Regions from separate parts of the Promicromonospora kroppenstedtii genome, predicted to be linked through region 1. Evidence: riboswitches for the same ligand, from Rfam matches in the RefSeq annotation. Region 1 holds a riboswitch; each other region holds the start of a gene.
What was found. A riboswitch is a leader RNA that binds a small molecule or an ion and turns the genes downstream of it on or off. The one in region 1 is predicted to bind thiamine pyrophosphate.
Positions count from the first base shown of each region.

Region 2: another riboswitch for thiamine pyrophosphate. It lies ahead of ACH47X_RS23625 (YkoF family thiamine/hydroxymethylpyrimidine-binding protein); the one in region 1 lies ahead of ACH47X_RS25830 (thiamine ABC transporter substrate binding subunit).
Region 3: another riboswitch for thiamine pyrophosphate. It lies ahead of ACH47X_RS03525 (TenA family protein); the one in region 1 lies ahead of ACH47X_RS25830 (thiamine ABC transporter substrate binding subunit).

Region 1 is NZ_JBIRYI010000024.1:7,087-9,276, reverse strand. It holds gene ACH47X_RS25835 (ABC transporter permease) at 1-153, opposite strand, end outside; gene ACH47X_RS25830 (thiamine ABC transporter substrate binding subunit) at 150-1,229, opposite strand; TPP riboswitch at 1,225-1,330, opposite strand; gene ACH47X_RS25825 (DUF4235 domain-containing protein) at 1,368-1,649, shown strand; gene moaC (cyclic pyranopterin monophosphate synthase MoaC) at 1,670-2,140, shown strand; gene ACH47X_RS25815 (MoaD/ThiS family protein) at 2,137-2,190, shown strand, end outside.
Region 2 is NZ_JBIRYI010000018.1:59,672-61,861, forward strand. It holds gene ACH47X_RS23620 (ECF transporter S component) at 1-440, opposite strand, end outside; gene ACH47X_RS23625 (YkoF family thiamine/hydroxymethylpyrimidine-binding protein) at 433-1,107, opposite strand; TPP riboswitch at 1,166-1,274, opposite strand; gene ACH47X_RS23630 (hypothetical protein) at 1,332-1,784, shown strand; gene ACH47X_RS23635 (flavoprotein) at 1,768-2,190, opposite strand, start outside.
Region 3 is NZ_JBIRYI010000001.1:808,974-811,163, forward strand. It holds gene ACH47X_RS03515 (glycoside hydrolase family 15 protein) at 1-411, shown strand, start outside; gene ACH47X_RS03520 (LLM class F420-dependent oxidoreductase) at 357-1,136, opposite strand; TPP riboswitch at 1,183-1,275, shown strand; gene ACH47X_RS03525 (TenA family protein) at 1,267-2,040, shown strand; gene ACH47X_RS03530 (SRPBCC family protein) at 2,095-2,190, shown strand, end outside.

The DNA of each region.
Region 1 (2,190 bases):
GAGGTCGAGCACGCCGTCGGGCACGAAACCCCGCACGACGAGCGCGACCACCGGCCACGCGAAGAAGACCGCGAGGAAGGCGAGGGGGACGACGACGGCCGCTCCCCACAGGAACGGTGCGAGCCGCGGCCGGTGCCGCCGGCTCAGGCTCAGCCCACGACTGTCTCGGTCCACCGTTCGATCCACTCGTCGCGGTGCTCGCTCACCCGGGCCGGGTCCACCTCGAACGGGGCCTCGGCCTGGGGCGCGAACTTCTGCCAGTCCTCGGGGAGCTCCACCGCGGAGTCGGCAGGGTACATGTACATCGACTCCGGCAGAGCGGCCTGGACGTCATGGGTGAGCAGGAAGTCCACCAGCGCCCGGGCGCCCTCGGGGTTGTCCGAGCCCGCGAGCACACCCGCGTACTCGACCTGCCGGAAGCAGGTCTCCAGCAGTGCGCTGGTGGTCGACTCCGAACCGTCCTCGCTCACCGTGAAGGCCGGCGACGTCGCGTACGACAGCGCGAGCGGACGCTCGCCGCCCTCGCCCGCACCCGAGAAGTCCACGTAGTAGGCGTCCTCCCAGGAGTCGGCGACCTTGACGCCGTTGTCCACCAGGGACGTCCAGTAGTCCTCGAACCCGTCCTCGCCGAACGCCCCGACGGTCGCCAGCAGGAACGCGAGACCCGGGGACGACGTCGCCGGGTTGGTCACCACGAGCAGGTCCTTGTACTGGGGGTCGGCGAGGTCCTCCAGGGTCTTCGGGACCTCGAGGCCGGACTTCTCGAACCAGGCGTCGTCGGCGTTCACGCACACGTCGCCCTGGTCGACGGGCGTGAGCGCCCCGCCGACCTGCTCGACACCCTCGGGCAGGTCGGCGGGCGTGTACTCCTCGACCACCCCGGCGTCCAGGGCGCGGGAGGCGAAGGTGTTGTCGATGCCGAAGACGGCGTCGCCGAGCGGCGCGTCCTTGGTCAGCACGAGCTGGTTCACCAGCGTGCCGGCATCACCCGCGGCGCTGACCTCGACGGTGGTGCCGGACTCCTGCTCGAACTGGTCGATCAGCTTCTCGTCGAGCGCCCACGAGTCGTGGGTCACGAGCGTGACGGTCCCGGTCTCGTCGCCCGCGCCCGACGCGCCGTCGCCGGAACCAGAGCCCGAGCAGCCCGCGAGCAGCAGCGCCGCTGACAGCGTGCCCGCGATCGTGCCGGTCGTGATGGTGCCCCTGTGGGCACCGGAAAGACGCAACATCGTGCCTCCGACTTCCTCCGCCGGTGTCAACCGGATCAGGTTCAAGGGTCTGCGGCTTTCCGCACTCTCAGCGCCGTGGGGGCGCTCCCCTGTCGTTTCCATGCAGCCTAGTCGGCCGCCGGGCGCTACGGTGAGGAGATGGCCCAGATTGAGACGGAACAGACACTCGGCGAGAAGGTCGGCACCCTCGCCCTGACGATCGCGGCCGGCTGGGTCGCTCAGAAGGCGGTCAGCATGATCTGGAAGGGCGTGACGGGTAACGACGCGCCCAACAAGCCCGACGACCCGGAGCTGGACCTGCTCCAGGCGACCGTGTTCGCGGCCGTCGCGGCCGGTACCGCAGTGTTCGCCAAGCGGATCGCGGCCAAGGGTGCGCACCGAGCCGCCGTGCGGATCGCCGCCCGCCGCTCCGCCGTGTGAGGGCATGACACCCTGGTGCCGTGAGCTTCACGCACCTTGACGACCGCGGCCAGGCCCGCATGGTCGATGTCACCGCAAAGCAGCCGACCATCCGCTCGGCCACGGCCTCCGGCCTGGTCCGCTGTGCCCCCGCCGTGGTCCAGGCGCTGCGCGACAACGCCGTGCCCAAGGGCGACGTGCTGGCCGTGGCCCGGATCGCGGGCATCGCGGCCGCCAAGCGGACGCCCGAGCTGCTGCCGCTGGCCCACGTGATCGGCGTGCACGGCGCGGCGGTCGACCTCGAGGTCACCGACGACGGCGTCGTGGTCACCGCGACCGTCCGGACCGCCGACCGCACGGGCGTCGAGATGGAGGCCCTGACGGCGGTGTCCGTGGCGGGCCTGGCCGTGATCGACATGGTCAAGGGGCTGGACAAGTCGGTCTCGCTCGCGGACGTGCGTCTGGAGCGCAAGACCGGCGGCAAGTCGGGCGACTGGGTGCGTACCCAGTGATCACGGTCCGCTACTTCGCCGGCGCCCGCGAGGCCGCCGGGCGCGCCACC
Region 2 (2,190 bases), on a different contig from region 1:
AACCGGAACGCGGACCACACGAAGACGAGGCCCGCGCCGAGCACGCCCGAGAGCGCGTAGACGCCCCACCCGAACTTCCGGTAGCGCGTGAGCGCGAACGGCAGCTCGCTGCCCGCGCCCTGGATCGCGGCGGCCACCAGCAGGAGCGGCCCGACCGGCGAGCCGAGGAAGACCACCTCGACCACCGACGCGATCACCTCGGCGATGATGCCGACGAAGGGCTTGCGGATGATCGCGACCGCGATCGGCGCCACCAGCAGCCAGCCGCCCAGCAGCACGTGCTGGGCCAGGTCGCCGGCCGGCCCCATGGCCACGGCGAGCCCGTTCCACGCCTGCACGAGCGCCCAGTACAGGAACCCGAAGACGACGCCGAGCATCACCATGAGCACGATGTCGCGCAGGGGCAGCCGCGCGCGACGGCGTTCCGTCGTCTCACTCATGGGTGCCGCCCGCGTGGCTCGGGCTGTTCACCGAGAGGGTGAGGTGGCTGGTCACGTGCTGGACCGTGCGGCCCGCGAGGACCCACCCGGCGAACGCGCTGGCGAGCACGCGGCCGGCGTCGCCCTCCAGGCGCGTGACGAAGTGCTGCGAACCGTGGAACGTGCCGTTCTCCTTGGCCAGCTCGATCGCGGCGTAGATGTCGCGCATGTGGTCGGGCGTCACGTCGGCGCGGACGTCGTCGGCGAGGGGGTACAGGGCCCACTCGGCCGTGACGAACCGGCCCGTGTCGCGGCCCTCCGGCACCTCGGTGACGCGCGGCCCCGCGCCGCCGGGCAGCTCGCAGACCACCTCCCCCGGGCAGCCCCGGGAGAGGTGCACGGTGATGGCGGCGTGCTTGCCCGACGCCGCGATCCCGGCCGTCAGGTCGGTGACGTACCGCAGCAGGTCGGTCTCGGAGCCGCCCACGTAGGTGCTCACGTCGCCGGTCTCGACGACCAGCCCCGTGCTGTCGGTCTCGCGCAGCGCGCCCAGGATCACGTCGACGTAGTCGTCCGACATGACCGCCGCGGTGATGCGGGCGCCGACGCCGAAGCGCATCGGGTCGCCGCGCAGCCCGGCCGTCTCGTCGGTGCTGGTGGCATCGGTACTGGTGGCAAGGTCTGCCATCGGGGTGCTCCCTGTCCGTCGGATGTCCGTCGGCACAGGAGGACGGGCACCTGACGGCCCCACGTCCTGAGTCGCTTCCTGCGCCGGCATGATCCGGATCAGGTTCAACGGTCGGAGTTCGAGTACTCCCTCTCAGCCCGGCATACCGGACTCCCGTGCACTGCGCTCACCGTAACAGCAGGGCCGGGCGTGGTCGGCACGCGTCCGCTCGCTAGCATCGGCGCATGCCCGACGACGCCGCGACCGTCCCGTCCCCCTGGGGCGAGCTCGCCCGTGCCACAACCACGCTGACCAGCGGCGAGACCCTGGTCCACGACTGGTACTCGGCAGACGCCGACACGGCCGACGGCGAGCCCGGGCTCATGCTGAACGCGACCGACGCCGCTGCGGCGTCCGCCCTGCTGCCGCGCGTCGCGGCGGTCTACGCGGACCGCGCGGGCTGGCACCGGCGCGCGACCGACGCCGTCGTCAACGAGTTCAGCACCGAGGAGCCGACCGCGGACGAGCTCGCCGAGGCGGCGCGCGACCTCGTCCTGCAGACCGTGGAGGTGCTCGCCGACGGCGACGTCGTGCTGCACCTCGACGACTCGTGCGGGCAGCACTTCCTGGACGGCTACTGGCCGACCGTGCGGTTCGACGCCGACGACGTCGCCGTGGAGGTCACGGTCGAGGCGTGACCGCTCCTTCACGGGCCGAGGTCACCGTCTCCAGGATCTCCGCCCACGGGAAGTCGTCCGGCTCGGCGGCACCCGGTTCGTGCGGCTCGCCCGGGCCGATCACGAGGCGCACGCCCCACTGCTTCAGCGTCGCGAGGCTGCCCTCGTAGGTCGGGTGCGCGGCGAACCTGGTGTGGACGTAGGGCGCGGCCACGATCGGGACGCGGCGTCCGACCTGCTCGGCCAGGCGGGTCAGCACGTAGGTGTCGGCGATGCCCAGCGCCCATTTCGTGAGCGTGTTGTACGTCGCCGGGGCCACAACCACGGCGTCCGGGTCGGGCAGCGAGTACCCGACCGTGGTGTGGAAGCTCGTCCGCACCGGATGCCCCGTGACCCCCTCGATCTGCGCCATCGACTCGGGGAAGGC
Region 3 (2,190 bases), on a different contig from region 1:
CGTCGTTACCACAACGCGGCCGACGACCAGGTGGACGGCCTGCCGGGCGCCGAGGCGACGTTCCTGGTGTGCAACTTCTGGCTCGTGGACGCGCTGCACGGCATCGGCCGCGTCGAGGAGGCCGTCGCCCTGTTCGAGCGGCTGCTCACGCTGCGCAACGACGTGGGGCTGCTCAGCGAGGAGTACGACGTGCGCACCGGGCGCCACCTCGGCAACACGCCCCAGGCGTTCAGCCACCTGGGCCTGGTCAACAGCGCGTTGCGGCTCGGCCAGGGCCTCGCCGTGCCTGCTGCCGGTGCCGAGGTCGACGGCGAGCGTGCCGCCGACCCCGGCACCGTCGCCGTGCCGGCCGAGTCTCAGCCGTGGGAGTCGCGCCAGGCGATCCAGCGCTCCGCGGTCGACAGGTCGTAGTCCGGCCCCGTCACCCCCACGGTGAACAGCGTGGCCCCCGCCGCCACCAGGGCCTCGCCCGTCTCCTCGGGCGAACCCTGCGCCTGCACCGAGCGCTCCACCAGGTTCGCGGTGTCCCGCCCGACGGCGGCGCCGTGCTCGTCGAGGATCGCCGACTTGCCGGTCAGCGTGGGCACGTCGCCGAACGCGTGCCAGATGTCGGCGTGCTCGGCCACGATCCGCAGCGTCTTGCGCACCCCGCCACCGCCGATCAGGATCGGGATCTCGCGGGTGGGCGCCGGGTTGCCGGCCGCCAGCCGGGCCTTGATGCGCGGCACGGCGTCGGCCAGGCTCGCGATCCGGGAACCAGCCGTGCCGAACTCGTAGCCGAACTGGTCGTAGTCCTTCTCGAACCAGCCGGCACCCAGGCCCAGGATCAGCCGCCCGCCCGAGATGTGGTCGACCGTGCGCGCCATGTCCGCCAGCAGGTCGGGGTTGCGGTAGCCGATGCCCGACACCAGCGCGCCGATCTCCACCCGCTCGGTCTGCTCGGCCCACGCGCCGAGCATGGTCCAGCACTCGAAGTGCTTGCCGTCGGGGTCGCCGCTGAGCGGGAAGAAATGATCCCAGTTGAACAAGATGTCGACGCCGGCGTCCTCGGCGCGGAGCACCGCGTCCCGAAGCTGCGAGTAGTCGGCGTGCTGGGGCTGGAGCTGGACTCCGATGCGGATGGGGCGGTCTGTCATGGTGGCAGCCTACGACCGGCACGTCTTCCATCCGGTAGCCTCGGCGGCACGTGACACGGGGTGCCCTGCCAGGGCTGAGACCACACCCGTCGAACCTGATCCAGATCATGCTGGCGAAGGGATGTCCATCGTGACCTCTGTCGTACCCGTCTCCGCGGAGACACCCGTCGTTGCCCGTGCCGAGACCCGCACCACGCCGGACGACGACGCCGTCCGCCCCTTCACGGAGGAGGCCTGGGACCGCATCGCGGGCTGGCGCGACGCCGTCGACCGGATGCCGTTCGTCGTGGCGCTCGCGGACGGCTCGCTGCCCGCCGAGGCGTTCGCGTTCTACCTCGCCCAGGACGCCGCCTACCTGCGCGAGTACTCGCGCGTCCTGGCACGGGCCGCGCAGAGTGCGCCAGACCCGGCCGCACAGGGCTTTCTCGCGCGGTCGTCGGTCTCGGCGCTGGAGGTCGAGACGGCGCTGCACCGCGACTGGCTGGGCGCCCACGCCGGGCTCGCCGCGGCCGACGTCGCCGCCGTCGAGGCCTCACCCGTGACCGCGGCCTACACCGGTCACCTGCATGCCGCGGCGTCGGGCAGCTACGCGGAGACCATCGCAGCGCTGCTGCCCTGCTACTGGCTCTACGCCCATGTCGGCGGTGTGCTCGTGGAGCTGGCCGGACGTCGCCCCGGCGGCCTCGCCGGCCACCCCTACGCGGCCTGGATCGGCACCTACGGCGACGAGGGCTTCCAGGTAGCGACCCGGCAGGCTCGCGCCCTGGCGGACGCCGCCGCCCGCTGGGTCTCCCCGGACCAGCGGGAACGGATGCTGCGGGCCTTCGAGATCTCGTCGGTGCACGAGTACCTCTTCTTCGAGCAGGGCCTGACCCGCCCCGCCTGGCCGACGCCACCTCTGTAGGCCGAGACTAGGGGTGACGCCGCCGACGGCGCCGACCCGAGGACAGGAGCACCGATGCCGAACTACAGCACCTCCGCCGAGATCGACGCGACACCCGAGGAGGTGTGGGCGGTCCTGTCCGACGTCGAGCACATGCCCGACTGGACGTCG